One region of the Methylobacterium sp. GC_Met_3 genome, then DNA from elsewhere that is predicted to be linked to it. Evidence: predicted binding sites of a transcription regulator. Region 1 holds the regulator's gene; each other region holds the start of a gene.

What was found. Region 1 encodes PhoB, which activates phosphate uptake and scavenging genes when phosphate is short. Its sites were predicted from a motif close to TGTCATNNANCTGTCAT; they were not measured.
Region 2: a site for PhoB is predicted at 3,539-3,555, ahead of OXS27_RS19075 (inorganic phosphate transporter). Genes of this name have one in related genera too.
Region 3: a site for PhoB is predicted at 3,329-3,345, ahead of OXS27_RS03985 (UDP-2,3-diacylglucosamine diphosphatase). Genes of this name have one in related genera too.

The regions. Positions count from the first base shown of each region.
Region 1 is NZ_JALNUL010000005.1:203,706-209,994, reverse strand. It holds gene pstA (phosphate ABC transporter permease PstA) at 1-828, shown strand, start outside; gene pstB (phosphate ABC transporter ATP-binding protein PstB) at 889-1,680, shown strand; gene phoU (phosphate signaling complex protein PhoU) at 1,795-2,514, shown strand; gene phoB (phosphate regulon transcriptional regulator PhoB) at 2,652-3,347, shown strand; gene OXS27_RS10060 (protein-disulfide reductase DsbD domain-containing protein) at 3,483-5,639, opposite strand; gene OXS27_RS10055 (aminopeptidase P family protein) at 5,746-6,289, opposite strand, start outside.
Region 2 is NZ_JALNUL010000017.1:16,690-22,978, reverse strand. It holds gene OXS27_RS19090 (MFS transporter) at 1-185, shown strand, start outside; gene OXS27_RS19085 (MucR family transcriptional regulator) at 879-1,307, shown strand; gene OXS27_RS19080 (hypothetical protein) at 1,356-1,580, shown strand; gene OXS27_RS19075 (inorganic phosphate transporter) at 1,854-3,485, opposite strand; gene OXS27_RS19070 (autotransporter domain-containing protein) at 3,955-6,289, shown strand, end outside.
Region 3 is NZ_JALNUL010000002.1:135,300-141,588, reverse strand. It holds gene OXS27_RS04000 (NADP-dependent methylenetetrahydromethanopterin/methylenetetrahydrofolate dehydrogenase) at 1-392, opposite strand, end outside; gene OXS27_RS03995 (D-2-hydroxyacid dehydrogenase) at 625-1,569, opposite strand; gene OXS27_RS03990 (aminotransferase class V-fold PLP-dependent enzyme) at 1,673-2,881, opposite strand; gene OXS27_RS03985 (UDP-2,3-diacylglucosamine diphosphatase) at 3,396-4,211, shown strand; partial or broken gene OXS27_RS03980 (glycosyltransferase family 1 protein) at 4,222-5,235, shown strand; gene OXS27_RS03975 (lytic murein transglycosylase) at 5,572-6,289, opposite strand, start outside.

The sequences.
Region 1 (6,289 bases):
CGGCGCCGGGCGGACGCCATACTCCGCGGCTTCTGCGCCTTCGCCACGCTGCTCGGCATCATCGTGCTCGGCTCGATCCTGCTGATGCTGATCGTCGAAGGCGTGCGCGGCTTCACGCCGACGCTGCTGACGCAACCGACCCCGGGTCCGGGCAGCGAGGGTGGCGGCATCGCCAACGCGGTGCTGGGCAGCCTGATCCTGACCACGATCGGCATCGTCATCGCGACCCCGGTCGGCGTGATGGCCGGGACCTTCCTGGCGGAATACGGCCGGACCTCGAAGCTGGCCGTCCTGATCCGCTTCCTCAACGACATCCTGCTCTCGGCGCCGTCGATCCTGATCGGCCTGTTCGTCTACACGCTGATGGTGCGGCCCATGGGCAGCTATTCCGGCTGGGCCGGCGGCATCGCGCTCGCGATCATCGCCACGCCGGTGATCGTGCGGACCACCGAGGACATGCTGAGCCTCGTGCCGGGCACCCTGCGCGAGGCCGGCGCGGCGCTCGGCGCTCCGCCCTCCATGGTGATCATGAAGGTCAGCTGGCGCGCCGCCTCGGCCGGCATCGTGACGGGTATCATCCTGGCGCTGGCCCGCATCGCCGGCGAGACCGCGCCGCTCCTGTTCACCGCCCTCAACAACAACAGCTGGTTCAGCCCCGACCTCATGGGTGGCGTCCCGAACCTGCCGGTGATGATCTACCAGTTCGCGCTCTCGCCCTATGCCAACTGGCAGCAATTGGCCTGGGCCGGAGCGCTCCTGATCACCATGACCATCCTCGCCCTCTCCGTGATCGCCCGCTTGGTGATCAAGCCGCAGCGTGCCCGCTGAAGCGCGAGCCGAAGGATTAGCCCGATGAGCCATGCTGCAGCGACCGCCGCCGAGCCCCTTATGCAGCCTTCCGCCAAGGCCGGTGCCGACACCAAGGCGCCCGTCCGGATCGCCGTGAAGGGGCTGAACTTCTACTATGGCCAGTTCCACGGCCTGAAGGACATCAACCTCAACTTCCATGATCGGCAGGTGACCGCCCTGATCGGCCCGTCGGGCTGCGGGAAGTCGACGCTGCTGCGCACCTTCAACCGGATCTACAGCCTCTATCCGGAGCAGCGCGCCGAGGGCGAGATCCTGCTGGACGGCGTCAACATCCTGGATTCGAAGGTCGATCTCAACGATCTCCGCGCCCGGGTCGGTATGGTGTTCCAGAAGCCGACGCCCTTCCCGATGTCGATCTACGACAACGTCGCCTTCGGCATCCGCCTCTACGAGAAGCTGCCGAAATCGGAGCTCGACGACCGGGTCGAGGCGTCGCTGCGCAAGGCGGCGCTCTGGGACGAGGTCAAGGACAAGCTCAAGCAGTCCGGCATGGGTCTGTCGGGGGGGCAGCAGCAGCGTCTGTGCATCGCCCGCACCGTAGCCCAGCGCCCGGAGGTGATCCTGTTCGACGAGCCGACCTCGGCGCTGGACCCGATCTCGACGGGCCGGATCGAGGAGCTGATCGAGCAGCTGCGCGACGAATTCACCATCGCGATCGTCACGCACAACATGCAGCAGGCGGCGCGCATCTCGCAGTTCACCGCCTTCATGTATCTCGGCGAGCTGATTGAATTCTCACAAACCGAAAAAATGTTCATGAACCCGACCGAGCGGCGCACGCAGGACTATATCACCGGCCGCTTCGGCTAAGCTGTTTCGAAGACCGGTTTCCGCGCCATCGCGACCCGGGCGCCGCGGCGGCCGGGCGGGATCGCGGCAACCGGGTGGGATCGCACGTCCTGGCCCCCATCGAAGGATCCACTCATGCCCGGCCATATCGTTACCTCCTACGACACCGATCTCGAAAACCTCCGTCGCTCGATCTCGGAGATGGGCGGCGTGGCGGAGAAGATGACCACTGAGGCGACCGACGCCCTAGTGCGCCGCGACGACGGGCTCGCCCAGGCGGTGATCCTCGCCGACAAGCGCCTGGACGCCCTCCAGAGGGACATCGAGGAGCGCTCCGTCCTGCTGATCGCCCGGCGGCAGCCCCTGGCGATCGACCTGCGCGAGACCATCTCGGCGATCCGCGTCTCCGGCGACCTGGAGCGGATCGGCGATCTCGCCAAGAACGTGGCCAAGCGCGTCGTGGCGATCTCCGATCAGGCGCCGGCGCAGAAGATCGTGCTTGGCGTGCGCCACATGAGCGACCTCGCGGAGGGCCAGCTGAAGGACGTGCTGGACGCCTATGCGAGCCGCGATATCGAGGCGGCCCACGACGTGTGGGAACGCGACGGCGAGATCGACGCGCTGTACAATTCCCTGTTCCGCGAGCTCCTGACCTACATGATGGAGGATCCGCGCAACATCTCGTTCTGCACGCACCTTTTGTTCTGCGCCAAGAACGTCGAGCGCATCGGCGATCACACGACCAATATCGCCGAGACGATCCACTACCTCGCCACGGGCGAGACGCTCGCCGGCGAGCGACCGAAGAACGATGCGTCGAACTACGTGACGGTGGATGGGGGGCTGGCGCCGTGAAGCGCTTCCCGGAGCGCAGGATCCTGGGGGCGTCCCTGGGGGCGTCGCCGCCGTGACGGTCGGTTTGGGTTGAGGCTGGGCGGAGCCTCCGGCACCATTGCCGCGTCCGCCGCGAGAACGGGTCATCGAAGGTGAGTATGCAAGTCCTGATCGTCGAGGACGAGGAGGCATTGACCACGCTGCTGCGCTACAACTTGGAAGCCGAGGGCTTCCTGGTGGATTCAGCGGCAAGGGGCGACGATGCGGAACTGCTCCTGGCCGAGCGCATGCCCGACCTGGTCCTGCTCGACTGGATGCTGCCCGGCCTGTCCGGAATCGAGCTTTGCCGCCGAATCCGGGCCCGGCGGGAGACCGAGCGGCTGCCGGTGATCATGCTGACCGCCCGGGGCGAAGAAGGTGACCGGATCCGCGGTCTCGGGACGGGCGCGGACGATTACATCGTCAAGCCGTTCTCGGTTCCGGAACTGCTCGCCCGCATCCGCGCGCTCCTGCGCCGGGCCAAACCGGCCCATGTTTCCGATCGTCTGGCCGCCGGCGACCTCGAACTGGACCGCACCGGCCATCGGGTGCGTCGGGCCGGCGAGGAGCTGCACCTCGGCCCCACGGAGTTCCGGCTGCTCGAATTCCTGATGCTGGCCCCGGGCCGGGTCTTCTCCCGCGAGCAGCTTCTCGACGGGGTCTGGGGTCACGACGTCTACATCGACGAGCGCACCGTCGACGTCCATGTCGGACGCCTGCGCAAGGCGCTGAATGGCCCACGCCAGACCGATCCGATCCGCACGGTGCGCGGTTCCGGCTACGCCTTCGACGAAACCTTCTCCCTCGAAGCCTGAGTCGCCAAGTCCCGGTTTCAAAAGGTCGAGACCTTTTGCGGGTGCAGGGCAGAGCCCTGATGTTGGACGAAGCCCGAGCGTCAGGGCTCCGCCCCGACACCCTGCCAAAGGGCAGCCGCCCTTTGGGAACCCCGATCAGCGGATGAGCGCAGCGCTCCGGTTAGCGGCCGGCACGGAGGCCAGAGCCTGGAGCACCGTGCCCTCGGTGAGGATCTGGGGCAGCACCTGGGGCTCACCGGCACCTTTGTAGAGCAGGTAGAGCGGAACACCACTCCGGCCGTGCTTCTCCAAAAGGCGCGTGATCTCAGGGTTCTGGTTGGTCCAGTCACCCTTCAGATAGGTGATGCCCCGCTCGGCCAACGCGGCCCGCACGGCCTTCGTGGACAGGGAGGTCGTCTCGTTGACCGCGCAGGTGATGCACCACGCGGCGGTCATGTTGACGAAGGCCGGCTTGTGCGCAGCCGCCAGAGCGTCGAGGCGGGCCTGCGTGAACGGCTCGATCCCGCCGGCGGCGGCCTGCGCAGTCGGCGTGGCACGGTCCTGTGGGAGGGTGGACACGAGGGCCACCACGGCGATCAGGGCGAGCGCCGCACTGACCTGCGCGATCCGGCGTGCCCCGGGGGCGGCGGCGCGCCCGCGCTCCCAGGCCCAAGCAGAGAAACCCACCAGCACGAGGCCGATCAGGGCCGCCAGAAGGCCGCGCGGATCGACCTGCTGCGCCAGGACCCAGACCAGCCAGGCCACGGTGGCGTAAACCGGGAAGGCGAGCACCTGCTTGAGCGTCTCCATCCAGGCACCCGGCCGCGGCAGCGCCCGGAGGGCCGGGGGCCAGAGAGTGAGAGCCAAGAACGGCAGAGCGAGGCCGAGCCCGAGGCTCGCGAACACAGCAAGCGCCACGGCTGCGCTCTGGGTCAGCGCGAAGCCGACTGCCGAGCCCATGAACGGCGCCGTGCAGGGCGTCGCCACCAGCGTGGCCAGCACGCCCGTGAAGAACGACCCACTCAGGCCAGACCGTCGGGCCAGGCGATCGCCGACACCCGCGAGCCGTCCTCCGACCTCGACCACGCCGGACAGGTTCAGGCCCATCGCGAAGAGCAAATAGGCGAGCCCGGCCACGACCAGGGGCGATTGCAGCTGGAACCCCCAGCCGATCGCCGCCCCTCCGCCCTTCAGGGCGATGAGCACTCCAGCCAGACCAAGGAAACTCGCCAACACGCCGGCCGTATAGGCGAAGCCGTGCAGGCGCAGGCGGGCCGGACCCTCGCCCGCATGCCGCACGAGGCTCAACACCTTGATCGACAGGACGGGGAAGACGCAGGGCATCAGGTTGAGGATGAGGCCGCCGAGAAAGGCGAAGGCGGCGGCCGCGGCAAACGTCAGCAGATCGAACTCGGGCGCGGCGGCCCCGGTCGGACTCGCCGCAACGGGGTCCGGCGGAGCGGTCGCGGTCGGAAGCACCGGCTCGTCGCCATACGCGAAGGCGAGGCGGCGGCTGCCGGATTCCGTCACCTCGTCCAGGGTCAGCACACCCGGAAGGGCCGTGGGCGCCGCTTCGGTCGGGCTGCTCCGCGCGACGGTGAGGTGCAGCCCGGTGCCGTCGACCGCCATCAGCTGCGCGGCCGCGTTGTCGATCGCGGTCTCGGCATACGGGAAGTAGGCGGCGTTCCGGATCGTGTCGGGCTTGAGCCCCGACGCCGCGAAATCGAGCTGCAGGGTGTCGCCCTGGCTCGACAGGCTCAGCGGCCAGAGCGCAGGGGTGGGGAGGGCGGCCCGGGCGCGGACGAACAGGACTGCGTTGTCCGGGTCGGGACGCGGCTCGCCCACCGGCAAGGTGAGGGCGAGATCCGCGGAGCCCGGCACGCACTCGGTCTCGCAGACGAGGTAGGTCAGTTTGGCCTGAATCTGCACCGGGTTGGCCGGATCGAGGCTCGGAGGCGGCGTCACGGGGACGAGGAGCGTGACCTCACCCTCGTAGCCGTAGTTCATCAGCGTCGCGATCGGGATCCGCTCCGGCGCCGGCCACTGGAGCGCCCCGGCGTTGAAGCCGGCCGGCAGGGTCCAGGTCACCTCGGGCGGTAGGCCCGAATCCCCCGGGTTGCGCCAGTAGACGTGCCAGCCGGGCTTCACCTGCATCCGCACGGCAAGGGTGAAGGGCTGCGCCCCCGCCACCGCGGCGGCCTCGGCCACGAGGCTCGACCGCACAAGATCCGGCGGCGTGCGCAGGCCCTGCGCCAGAGCCGCCGACAGGCTCGCGGCGAGGACCAGGATCGGGAGGACAAGGCGGCGGATCATGCTGTCCCTTCGCGCGCCGGGCGGCCGCGGTTTCAGGCCCGGCGTTCGGGCTGTTCCGTGACGACGCGCTTACCACGAAGGGGTGTGGCGGTCGCGCGTCGCGGCCTCAACCGGGCAGCGGCGCCGTGGCGCGTGCCAGCCAGTCGCGCGCTCCGGCATCGAGTTCCGGCGACAGGGCCTCGCGGACTCGGGCATGGTAGGCGTCGATCCAGGCGCGCTCCCCCGGTTCGAGCAGCTCGGTCTGGATCAGATTCCGATCGTAGGGCGCCAGCGTCAACGTCTCGAAGCCGAGCATCGGGCGCTCGCCATCCGTGATAGCACGCGTCTCGACCAGAACGAGGTTCTCGATCCGGATGCCGTAGGCGCCGGCCGCGTAGTAGCCCGGCTCGTTCGACAGGATCATGCCGGGCTCGAGCGCCACCGTGCCGGTCTTGGCAATCCGTTGCGGCCCCTCGTGCACCGACAGGAAGGCGCCGACCCCGTGGCCGGTGCCGTGATCGAAATCGAGCCCCGCCTGCCACAGGGGCGCCCGGGCGAAGGCATCGATCTGCGCGCCGGTCGTCTTGGTGGGAAACACCGCCCGGGCGATGGCGATATGGCCCTTCAGCACCCGGGTGAAGCGATCGCGCATCGCCGCGCTCGGCGCGCCC
Region 2 (6,289 bases), on a different contig from region 1:
CGCTGATCAACACGCTCGGCCAGTTCGGCGGCATCGTCAGCCCCGTGATGGTCGGCTGGGTGAAGGACCTCACCGGCTCGACGACGCCCGCCCTCTACGGCATCGGGGCGCTCTGCCTCGTGGCCGCCGTCCTCGCGCTCTTCGCCCTGCCGGCGAGCCTGCGCCGGAGCGATCGCTCGGCCTGAGCGGGCGGAAAACGCAGCGTCCCGGACCGGTCGGTCACGGGACGCCCAACGGGGCGGCTCGTCTGTATTCCCTTGGGTGACGTCCCAGCGCGCGCCTGAGAGCAGCGGGCGAACTGTGCCGCGTTGGCGAGCCCGCACGCCGAGAGGCAAGGGGCGCAGCGCGGACAGGCAAAACGTCGGACCGTCATTTCGAGACGCTCACGGTTCCGAAGCGGTCGAACGGGTCGATGCGCAAGTCGCCACGACTTAAGTTCTGCAATCATTCCGGCGTTGATTTACTGCCGAGATCGCCATGTCTGAGGCGATCGATAAATAATGAGACACTTTTCGTGATACCTGTCCCGCACGCGAGCGAGGTATCGTCTAGGCGCTCTGCTTGGATCTGCGGCGGCTGGTGGCGCGCGATGTCGCGTCAGACGGGAACACTGTTTCCCGAGTGATCATAAACGCTCGAAAACAGCAGACGCATTAATATTTTTAACCTTGATGTTGCTGCTCTGCGCGGCTGGGCAAAAATCCTCGCGCCGCCGGACAAGCGCCGATCCGTACATATTGTATATCTTCTGCATCCTCAGGAAACGAACTTGAGGTCGGATCAGTCTCACTCACCCGAGCGGCTTTCGGCGTCGATCTATCTCCATGCCAACATGGATGAAACTCAACACGATCGGCGGTCCCGCGAAGGTCTAACAGATGGCGAAGCTCGCAATGGATAACCTGAAAGAAACCCATCCCGTGTTCATGCTCGAGAAGGTCGGCGCCATCGTGGCGGCTTACGTGTCCCGCAACGCGGTCGAGGCCGCGGAGCTGCCGAACCTGATCGATCAGGTGCACACGGCGATCTCGGATCTGCGCGACCGGTCCGGGCAGGGCGGCGCGCGGTGGACCGGGGCGAATGCCGAGAAGGTCGAGGCGTCGATCCAGCATGACGGCCTGATCAGCTTCATCGACGGCCGGTCCTACAAGACCCTGAAGCGCCACCTCACCGCGCACGGGCTGACGCCGGAGCGCTACCGGCTCCAATACGGTCTGCCGGCTGATTATCCGATGGTCGCTCCGGGCTATGCCGCCCGGCGGTCCGAGATCGCCCGAGCGATCCAGCTCGGTCACAAGGCGGCCTGAGCGATGACGCCCGGCTATCCGCAGGGGCCGGCGCCGTCGCACGCGCCCATGCCCATGCCCATGCCCATGCCGGAAACGGCCCGGACCCGGAACGGCCTCGCGCGCCTCGCGGACGTGCTGCGTGTTCCGGTCACTGTCTTCTCCCCGGAGACGGAAGGACAGGACGAGGCGATCCTGCAGGCCGCGGATCTGGTCACGATCTTCGCGGCGATCGATAATCCCGCCGCGCGCCGGACCTGTCTGGCCTTCGTCCGGGCCATGGCGAGTTCCTGAGGCGCTGGGGGGCGCCGCAGCCGGCCGGGCGATACGCTGCCCGCTCCGTGCCCGGGGGGGCGTGCGGGGCAGGCCCAGCGAACCCGGCCGGCTGCGTTCTGAAGATGTTCCGCGTCGCGCGAAGGGCTCTGCTCTGGCAACCATCTCAGGGCTTCGCCCTGAGCACCCACCAAAGGGCTGAAGCCCTTTGGAAACCCGAATCCCGGATCGAACTGGCACGCAGACAGCATCGTCCCGAGGCCGGCGCTCACCGGTCGGGATGATGCCCGCGCGTCAGAACACGTGGCGCAGGATGAAGAACAATCCGGCCGCGAGGGTGATGGCGGCCGGCAGGGTCATGACCCAGGCCAGCGCCATGTTGCGCACCGTCGACATCTGGAGCCCCGAGCCGTTGGCCGCCATCGTCCCGGCGACGCCCGACGACAGGATATGGGTGGTCGAAACCGGCAAGCCGTAGAGTTCGGCGAGCCCGATCGTGCCGGCGGCCACGATCTCGGCGGAGGCACCCTGTGCGTAGGTCAGGTGCGTCTTGCCGATCTTCTCGCCCACCGTCACGACGATGCGCTTCCAGCCGACCATGGTGCCGAGGCCGAGCGCCAGGGCCACGCAGATCTTCACCCAGCCCGGGATGTAGCGCGTGCCGTCGTTGAGCAGCCCCGCGTAGCGCTTCAGGGTGCCGGTCTCGGCGTCCGAGAGGTCGGCGCCCGTCTTCGGCAGGAGCCGCACCGCGTCGGCAGCGAGGTACATGTCGCTGCGCATGTTCTGCGTCTGGGCGGCCGGCACCGTGCGGATCGCGCCATAGTTCTTCACGTTGGCGGCGATGTCGTTGGAAAGCGCCGCGAGGGCCGCGAAGACGGGCGCGCGGTTCAGGTCCTTGGTCTTCAGCGCCTCCGTCACCGTCCGGCGCGCTTCGGCCGCCTCCGGCACCGGGGTCCCGGGGGCACGGGCGGAGAAGACCTGGCTCGCCGAGGTCGAGGCCTGCACGAAGATCGGCGTCGTGTCGTCCGCCATGGTGCGGTTCAGCGCGTAGGCCGTGGGGGCGGCGCCGATCAGGATCAACATGATCAGGCCCATGCCCTTCTGGCCGTCATTGCCCCCGTGGAAGAACGAGACCAGCGTGCAGGTCAGGATCAGCAGGCTCCGGATCCACAGGGGGGGCGGCGTGTCGCCCTTCGGCGCCTCGTAGAGGTCCTTGCGGCGCACGGTGAATTTCAGGGCGAGCAGCAGCAGCGCCGCCAGCACGAAGCCGCAGATCGGCGAGAACAGCAGCGCCTTGAACACGTTGAAGGCCTGACCCCAGTCGACGCCGGAGGTACCGTCCGCGCCGCTCATCAACTGGTTGGCGAGGCCGACGCCGAGCACTGAACCGATCAGCGCGTGGGACGAGGAATTCGGCAGCCCGAACGCCCAGGTGCCGAGATTCCAGATGATCGCCGCCAGCAGCAGCGCGAAGATCATCGCGTAGCCCGCTCCCGAGCCGACATGGAGGATCAACTCCACTGGCAGCAGGGTGACGATGGCGTAGGCCACGGCCCCGGAGGAGAGCATCACGCCGAGGAAGTTGAAGAAGCCCGACCAGATCACCGCCACGAGCGGTGGCAGCGAGTGGGTGTAGATCACCGTGGCGACGGCGTTGGCGGTGTCGTGGAACCCGTTCACGAACTCGAAGGCGAGGGCGATCAACAGAGCGAGACCCAGCAGCGCGAAGGCGCCGTAGGCCAGGGGCGCTTCGCCCGCCGCGTTCATGTCGGTGATCAGGCTCACGACCGCGTAGCCGAGCCCCGCCACTAGGACGAGGAGGAAGGCGATCACGCCGCCGGGGTGCATCCCATGATCGAGGCGGGGGGCGCCGGCCGGTCGACTTCCTGCGGCCCCCGGTGACGACATCACGGCGGAATCGGACATGAACCCTCACGCGGAATCGAGTGTGTTGGTAAAAGCGGCCTTAAGAGGCGCCCGTGACGCTTCGGTGACGCGAGGTCGCAACCCGGGCCGCTGGGAACAGCATTCGCGCGGTGAACGACTTCACTTTGTCGTCATTGATCTTGCGGGCCGTAGATTTCAGTTGGACGGCAGCTTGCACCAACAGCAAGATTCAGCGCTGCGATCTCCGCCCGAATGATCGGGTCGACAGACTCTATGGGCGCAGCGGGAGCTTTCTGGAAAACAGAAGAAAGACATCGCAACACGGCATCATGTGTTGGCTAAGTTAATTTCCTGTTGCTCAAATGCGACATGAAGCTCTTTTGCTTATTATGACTGGATTATGACGTAACCGGGTCCGGCGTTTTCGCTAAATCTCCCGCCGCAGCCGAATGGCCGCGGGCTTTGGGGGCCGGATATGAGATTGCAATACGGGGTTTCGATTGCGGCCTTGACGGTCGCGGCCTTCGGTTCCGGCGCACAGGCACAGACCACCAACACGACGCCGTCCGATGTGAACGTGCTCAATCTTCTGGCGCCGTATCTGGCGCTCAACGCGACGGCCACCGGCCAGCAGACCCTGCAACTCAACCTCGCGCAGTCAGCCACCACCAACACCGGCGCCGGCCTCGCGCAGCAGCAGCTCGCGATCAGCGACAAGAACCTCCTCGGCTCGGCCAGCAACAACCTGTCTTCGTCGGGGCTCGGCACCTACGGCGTGGCCGCCAACCTCGCGGGCGGCCTGCCGGCCCAGACCCCGATCAATGGGATCGTCCCGCAGCAGCGCGTGGGTGGCCTCGGCGCCCAGCTCGGCCCGATCTACCAGCGCGGCGTCGCGCAGGGGGGCACCGGCCCGCTCGGCAGCGTGGTCAACCTCTTGGTCGGCGCCTACACGTTCAGCGGCAACAATCTCGGCGTCGCCAAGAACTACTTCGCCAACGGTGCGGCCAACAACCCGAGCGTGACGCCGAACAACTATGTCGCGACTCCGGCCGTCGCACCCGCCGGCTACAGCCTGCCGGCCTATAACGGCCTGCCCAACACCACCAACAGCGTCTACGATCTCGCCTACGGCGTCACCAACACGCAACCGGGCCAAGACGTCTACGGCTCCTCCCGGCCGGTCCAGGCAGCACCCGCCCGCTTCAACATCTACGATCCGACGGCGCTCAGCGGGATCGCCACCAACCCGTCCTTCCCGAGCGGCCACACCACCTACGCGTTCACGGACGGCATCCTGCTGGCGATGCTCGTGCCGCAGCAGTACCAGAGCATGCTCGCCCGCGCGGCCGACTACGGCAACAGCCGCATCGCGCTCGGCGTGCACTACCCGCTCGACATCATCGGCGGCCGGGCGCTGGCGGCCTACAACTTGGCCCAGGCGTTCACCAACCCGGCCTACATCAACAACGCCGCGGTGACCGGCACGGCGATCAACCTGCCCGCCCAGTTCGTCGCGGCCCAGGCCCAGCTCCAGGCCTACCTCGCCGCCCAGTGCGGCAACACCGTCGCGGCCTGCGCGGGGAGCGCCGCCAATCAGGCCGGCAACCCCTACATCCCCTCGGCCGCCAACCAAGTTGCCTACCAGAGCCGCCTGACCTACGGCCTGCCGACGCTGAGCTTCGCCCAGGCGCCGCGCGAGCAGGCCCCCGCCAACGGGCCCGACGCCTCGATCCTGCTCGCGCCGCTCTACGGCGGCTCGACCGGCGCCGCCCGCACCCTCGCGCCCAATGGCGGCCTGTACGGTCAGCTCTCCACCGGGACGATCAGCCAGATCCTAGTCAACACCGAGACCAACGCGCTCGCCGCCTTCTACGGCAGCCCGCTCAGCTACTGGAGCCGCCTCGACCTCTATTCCGCCGCCGGCTACTTCGGGAACGTCACCGGCACCCTGACCATGGACACCACCGATCGCCTCGGCATCGACGTCGCCGTCGGCCAGGGCGGTGCCCTGTACGCCAACGGCACGATCTCCGGCACCGCCTTCGTCGGCTCCGGCGGTCTGCTCGGCGGCTCGGGCACGCTGGGCGGGATCAGCGCGCTGTCGGGCGGCACGGTGTCGCCGGGCAACTCGATCGGCACGCTCTCCGTCACCGGCAACGTCGCCTTCGCACCGGGCTCGACCTACCGGGTCGAGGCCAACGCCGCCGGACAGGCCGACCGGATCACCGCCGCGGGCGTCGCCGCGCTCGGCGGCGGCACCGTGCAGGTGCTGGCCGCCTCGGGCAGCTACAATCCACGCACCACCTACACGATCCTGTCGGCCACGGGCGGCGTGTCGGGCCAGTTCGCGGGCGTCACGTCGAACCTTGCCTTCCTCAGCCCGGGCCTGCGCTACCTGCCCAACGAAGTCGACCTGACGCTCACCCGCAACGACGTGCCGTTCTCCGCCAGCGCCACCAGCCGAAACGGCAGCGCGGCGGCCAACGCCGTCCAGGCGATCGGCCCCGGCCGGCTCACCGATGCGGCTGTGGGCTTCACCACCGGCGAGGCGGAGAGCGGCTTCCGGGCGCTCGCGGGCGACATCCACGCCAGCACCGTCTCCACCGCCTACGAGACCGCCTTCTTCGTGCGCGAGGCCGTGCTCGACCGGCTGCGCTGGGGCGATCCCGGCACAGGGCTCGACTACGGCACCCTGCCGGCCGCCTACACGGCCGACCTGCCCGGCCGGGCTCCGGTGGTGGCGAACGTGCCGGTGCGCACCCTCGACCCGCAGGTATTCGGGCTGTGGGGCCAGGGGTTCGGCGCGTTCGGCACGGCCGATGGCGGCGGCAACGCGTTCGACC
Region 3 (6,289 bases), on a different contig from region 1:
ACCGGGCCGGTGCCCGCCAGCACGACGGCCTTCTTGCCCTGAAGCGAGCCCGCAGCCTTGGCCACCAGCGCGACGCCGGCGGCGGCCGTGGTGTTGGAGCCGTTGGAATCGAGCATGACCGAGACCCGGAACGGGCCGAAGAACCGCTTCTTCACCGCGGTGAACAGCTCTTCGCCCGCCGCCATGCTGCCGCCGCCGACGAAGATCGCGGTCGACTTCTTCTCGGAGCCGCCGCGGGTGTAGATCGTGCCGTCCACCAGCGCGCCGACATTGTCGGGGTTCACGCCGCCGTAGCCGGTGATGTGGTCCGCGCCGCCATCGTAGCCGACGACGGTGTCGAACACGTTCGGCACGGCGTCGGTGTCGAACAGGAACAGCAGTTTCTTCGTCATCTTTCAGGACCTTTTCGTCGCGCCCGTGAGGCGCCGGCGTTGTTGTTGGTTGGGTCGATGCGTGGACGCAGTCCCTCTCCTCCCCTGGCGACCCCGGGCTTGCCAGGGATCGCTCGAGCTTGCGGGGAGGAGCCGGAGGTGGGGGGGGCTACGATTGAGCAGAGCGGTGCCTCCACCCCCACCCCCACCCTCCCCGCAAGGGGAAGGGGAACGCCCGCCGCAGATCTTGAGGTTATGCTTCGACCACGTTCTGCGGCTTGCCGGCCACGAACGCCTCGACATTGTCGACGAGCTGATCGGCCAGGATCTGCATCGCCTCCTTGCTCGCCCAGGCGACGTGCGGCGTGACGATCAGGTTCGGCAGGTCGGCATCGCACAGAATGTTGCCGTCCTTGGGCGGCTCCTGCGCCACCACATCGAAGCCCGCGCCCGCGATGGTGCCGTCCTTGAGCGCCTCGAGCAAAGCCGCCTCGTCGACCAGCCCGCCCCGGGCCGTGTTGATCAGGATCGCGCTCTTCTTCATCCGCTTGAGTTCGGCCGCACCGATCATCCCCTTGGTGTCGGGGGTCAGGGGTACGTGCAGCGTGATCACGTCGGATTGGGTCAGGATCGTCTCGAAATCCACGAGTCCGTGCTGCGGGAACACGTCGAAGGCCAGAACCTTCATGCCGAGCGCCTCGGCCCGCTTGGCGATCGACTTGCCGAGCGCACCGTAGCCCACGATGCCGAGCGTCGAGCCGGCGATGTCGTAGATCGGATAATCGAAGTAGCAGAACTGTTTGGACTTCGCCCAATCGCCCCGCCGCACCGAATTGGCATAGGGCACGATCGCCCGGCGCAGGGCGAACATCAGCCCGACCACGTGCTCCGGCACGGTGTTGAACGCGTAGTTGCGGATGTTGACGACCGTGATGCCCTGCGCTTTGGCCTGGGCCTTGTCGACCACATCGGTGCCGGTGGCGGCGACCGCGATCAGCTTGAGATCGGGGAGCTGCTTCAGCGTCTCGGCCCGCATCGGGACCTTGTTGATCAGCGCGATCTCCGCACCCTGGAGGCGGGAGACGATCTCCTCCGGCGTCCAGGTCGAGTCGTGCTCGACGTATTCGTGCGGGAAGTTGAACGGTCGGACCCTGGCATCGAGGGATTCACGATCCAGGAACACGATCTTCTTGGTCATAGGACCCCTCTCGGACGACGGGTAGTTTCCCCGATAGTCTTGTTCTTACTTGCGCGTCGGGGCAGGCCCGGCAACCCGGTCCCGCCCCGATCGCGTGCGCGGCTTACGCCTTATGCAGCGGATTCTCGCGCAGATAGCTGGAGGCGGCGGCGACGCCCGAGCCCGGCGTGACCTTGATGCCGCAATCGATCATCGCCATCTCGGCGCCCGCGATGGCACCGAGCAGCGACAGCTCGTTCAGATCGCCGAGGTGGCCGATGCGGAACACCTTGCCGGCGACTTTCGACAGGCCGGCGCCCAGCGAAAGGTTGTAGCGCTCGTAGGCGTGGGTGATCACCTTGGCGGCGTCGGCGCCCTCCGGGACCACGATCGCCGTGACCGTGTCGGAGTTCCACTTCGGCTCCTTGGCGCAGGGCTTGAGGCCCCAGGCCGCCACCGCCTGGCGGGTCGCCTCGGCGAGCACGTGGTGGCGGTGGTAGACGTTCTCGAGCCCCTCCTCCTTCACGACCTGCAGAGCCTCGCGCAGGCCGTAGAGCAGCGGCAGGACGGGGGTGTAGGGGAAGTAGCCGGTGGCGTTGGCGGCGAGTTGGTCCTTCCAGGCGAAGTAGGCGTGGCCGAGCCGGTCGTTGCGGCCGGTGCCGCCCTCGGCGATCTTGAGCGCCTTCGGGCTGATGCAGATCAGGCCGAGGCCGGCCGGCAGCATGAAGCCCTTCTGCGAGCCCGCGATGGCGCAGTCGACCTTCCACTCGTCCATGTAGAACGGCAGCGAGCCGATCGACGAGATGCCGTCCACGAACAGCAGCGTCGGGTGGCCGGCGGCGTCGATCGCCTTGCGGACCGCGCCGATGTCGCTGGTGACGCCGGTGGCGGTCTCGTTGTGGACGACCATGACGGCCTTGATCTTGTGGTCCTTGTCGGCGCGCAGGGCCTCCTCGATCTTCTGGGGATCGGCGCCGGTGCCCCACTCCTCTTCCTGAACGACCACGTCGAGGCCGAGGCGCTGGGCCATGTCGACCCAGAGGTGGCTGAATTGGCCGTAGCGCGAGGTCAGCACCGTGTCGCCGCGGCAGAGGGTGTTGGACAGGGCCGATTCCCAGATGCCGGTGCCCGAGGACGGGAACAGGATCACGGTCCCGGCGGTCGAGCCGAACACCATCTTGGAGTCCTGCAGGAGCGGCTTCACCAGCTCGGGAAAGCTCGGCGAGCGGTGATCCTCGGACGGCACGTGCATGGCGCGCAGCACCCGGTCCGGGATGTTGGTCGGGCCGGGAATGAAGAGGTGGTTGCGACCGGGGCGCCGGGTTGCGGCCATGATGTTTCCTCCGAATAGTCGATTGCGCGCAGGCCGAGCCTGCGCCGGGTGGTCTAAACGTCCTCGGGAGTCGGTCCGGCGCCGGCGGGCGCGGCTCACGCCACACCACCTCGAACGCCATCCTCTGCCGTGGGTGGGGGGCGCAGCGGAGCGGCAGGCGGCCTCGTGCCGCTCGCGTCGCGGCGCGCCCCCGCGCGCCGGTCGCCTCCGAAATGCCGTCCCGCCCGACGGCCCCAGGGCCGTCCTCGCCGCCTTCCTGTCATGCCCGGCCGCGCTCGTACCGAGCCGCCGGTTATCTGGCATTATGAGGCGGTGTAGCCTGAAAGGAAAACCGGAAAAACTTCCGGAACTTGCCAAAAAAATTTTTTGTGCGCCGCAGCGATACTAATCTCCGATTGAGAAACCACGCCGCAACGCACCCAGGCTCCCAGGGCGCCGCCCTCGGCGCGTCATCAAACTGAGATGGGATCGCGCTCTGGATCCCGGCCGTATTCAGCCGCCGGGAGAGGAAGCCGTGGCCGAGGGTGAGGAGATGCCGGTCCGGGTCCGGACGCTGTTCCTGTCCGATCTGCATCTCGGGACGCGGGGCTGCCAGGCCGGTCTGCTGCTGTCGTTCCTGCGGGATTACGACGCCGACACGATCTACCTCGTCGGGGATATCGTGGATGGCTGGCAGCTGCGCTCCGGCTGGTACTGGCCGCAGGAACACAACGACGTCGTCCAGAAGCTGCTGCGCAAGGTTCGCAAGGGCGCCAAGGTCGTCTACCTGCCGGGCAACCACGACGAGTTCCTGCGCAACTACGTCGGCATGAATTTCGGCGGCATCGAAGTCTCCGAGACCGCGATTCACGAGGCCGCCGACGGGAGGCGCTACCTCGTGATCCACGGCGACCAGTTCGACATGGTGGTGCGCCACTCGCCCTGGCTCGCCCATCTCGGCGACGGGGCCTACACGCTGGCTCTGTCCCTCAACACGCTGCTCAACAAGATGCGCCGCCGGGTCGGGCTGTCCTACTGGTCGCTCTCGGCCTGGGCGAAGCTGCGGGTGAAGAACGCGGTGAGCTTCATCGGCCAGTTCGAGACGATCCTGGCCGAGGAAGCGCGCCGACAGGGCGCGGACGGGGTGATCTGCGGCCACATCCACCACGCCGCCGACCGGCCGATCGGCGAATTGCGCTACCTCAATACCGGCGACTGGGTGGAATCCTGCACCGGGCTCGTCGAGCATTACGACGGCCGCATGGAGGTGCTGCACTATCCGAGCCTGCTGCGCGATCGCGCGGCCGAGACCGTGCCGCAGGCGGTCCCGGGCCGGCGCGCGGTGGCGTAAGGGCTCGACCGTGAAGCTCCTGATCGCCAGCGATGCGTGGCATCCGCAGGTCAACGGCGTGGTGCGCTCCCTCGAGCAGATGGTCCGCCGCGCCCCCGAGCACGGATTCGCGACGACGATGCTGACGGCTGCGGACTTCCCCTCGCTGCCGATGCCGGGCTATCCGGAGATCCGCCTTGCCTATGCGGGACGGGAGCGGGTGGCGGCACGCTGGCGAGGGGAGCGGCCGACCCATGTCCACATCGCCACCGAGGGTCCGGTGGGATACGCGGCGCGGCGGCACTGTCTGTCGCACGGCCTGCCGTTCACCACGAGCTACCACACACGCTTCCCGGAATACCTCGCCGCCCGCCTGCCGGTGCCGGAGGCGTGGTCCTACGCCTATCTGCGCCGCTTCCATGGGGCCGCCCGCGGCACAATGGTGAGCACCGCCTCACTCCAGGGCGAGCTGGAGGCCCGCGGCTTCACCCACATGATGCGCTGGACCCGCGGGGTCGACATCGACCGGTTCCGCCCCGCCACGCCCGGTGCGCCGCCGCCCATGGAACTCGCCGATCTGCCGCGACCGCTGTTCATCTATGTCGGCCGGCTGGCAGTGGAGAAGAACATCGCGGCTTTCCTGAACCTCGATCTGCCGGGCACCAAGATCGTGGTCGGTGACGGGCCGGACCGGGGCCGGCTCCAGGCTCTGGCGCCGGCGGCACGGTTCCTCGGGACCCGGACGGGAGCGTCGCTCTCGGCGGTCTACGCGGCCTGCGACGTGTTCGTATTCCCGAGCCTGACCGACACGTTCGGGATCGTGCTGCTGGAGGCGCTCGCCTGCGGCCTGCCGGTGGCGGCCTTCCCGGTGCCGGGCCCGAACGACGTGATCGGGGGCACCCGGGTGGGCATCCTCGATCAGGACCTGCAGGCCGCCGCCCTCGCCGCCCTGGACCTATCCCGGACCGAATGCCGCGCAGAAGCCCTGCGCCGGGGCTGGGAGGTGAGCGCGCGCCAGTTCTTCGGCAACATCATCGAGGCCCATGGCGGCGAGCGCCTTGCCAAGGGACGCCGCCTGAACGGACTTCCGAGGGGCTTGCCCCAGCTCTTTTCAGGTGTTTGCAAAAGGACCGAGATACCGGCCGAGACGCACTCTCTTCTCCTTTCTGGGAAGGGGAATGTGTCTCCCATTGGATACGTAAGGGCCACGGATCGTGCCTCTCGCATCCAGTCAAAACACCCTAAACGGGCTGAGTCGAGACCTTTCGCGGGTGAAAGGCAGAGCCTTGCGATCGTGTCAGGGCTTTGCCCTGACGACCCACCAAAGGGCACAGCCCTTCGGATACCCAGAACCCGCTCATTCCCGACCAGGCGAGCTGCTTCAGGGCGCCCCTCGGATCCGCTCCAGCAGCACGGCGTCAGCGTAGCCATCGGCTGGCAAGCCACTTGAACTCTGGAACGCGCGCAGTGCCGCCCGGGTCTTCGGACCGATCTTCCCATCGACGCCGCCAGTGGCGAAGCCGCGCTCGGTGAGGCGGGTCTGCAGGTCGCGCCGCTCGTCCCCGGTGAGCGCCCGGTCGCCCCGGGGCCAGTCACGGACGAGGCCGGGATCGCCGCGCAGGCGGTCCGACAGCAGCGCGACGGTCAGCGCGTAGGCGAGCGCCGTGTTGTAGCGCAGGATCACCGCGAAGTTCGGCCGCAGCAGAAAGGCCGGACCGCGGATTCCGGAAGGCAGGATCAGGGTCGCCTCCGCGGTCTCGTCTGGGATGCCGCCCGGACGAGCGGGCCGTACGCCGAGCGCCTGCCACGCGGCAAGGCTGCGCGGCGTTGTCTCGTCGGCCAGGGCGGCGTCGAAGCCCTCAGGCAGCAGCGCCTCGGCGCCCCAGCCCTCGCCGGGCTTCCAGCCGTGGGCGCGCAGGTACTGCGCCGTCGAGGCCAGCGCATCCGGTACCGAGGTCCAGATGTCGCGCTTGCCGTCTCCGTCGAAATCAACCGCATCGCGCTGGTAGACGCTCGGCATGAACTGGGTGTGGCCCATCGCGCCTGCCCAGGAACCTGTGAGGCCGCCGGGCATCCGGTCGAGGGGCGCTTGGTTCCAG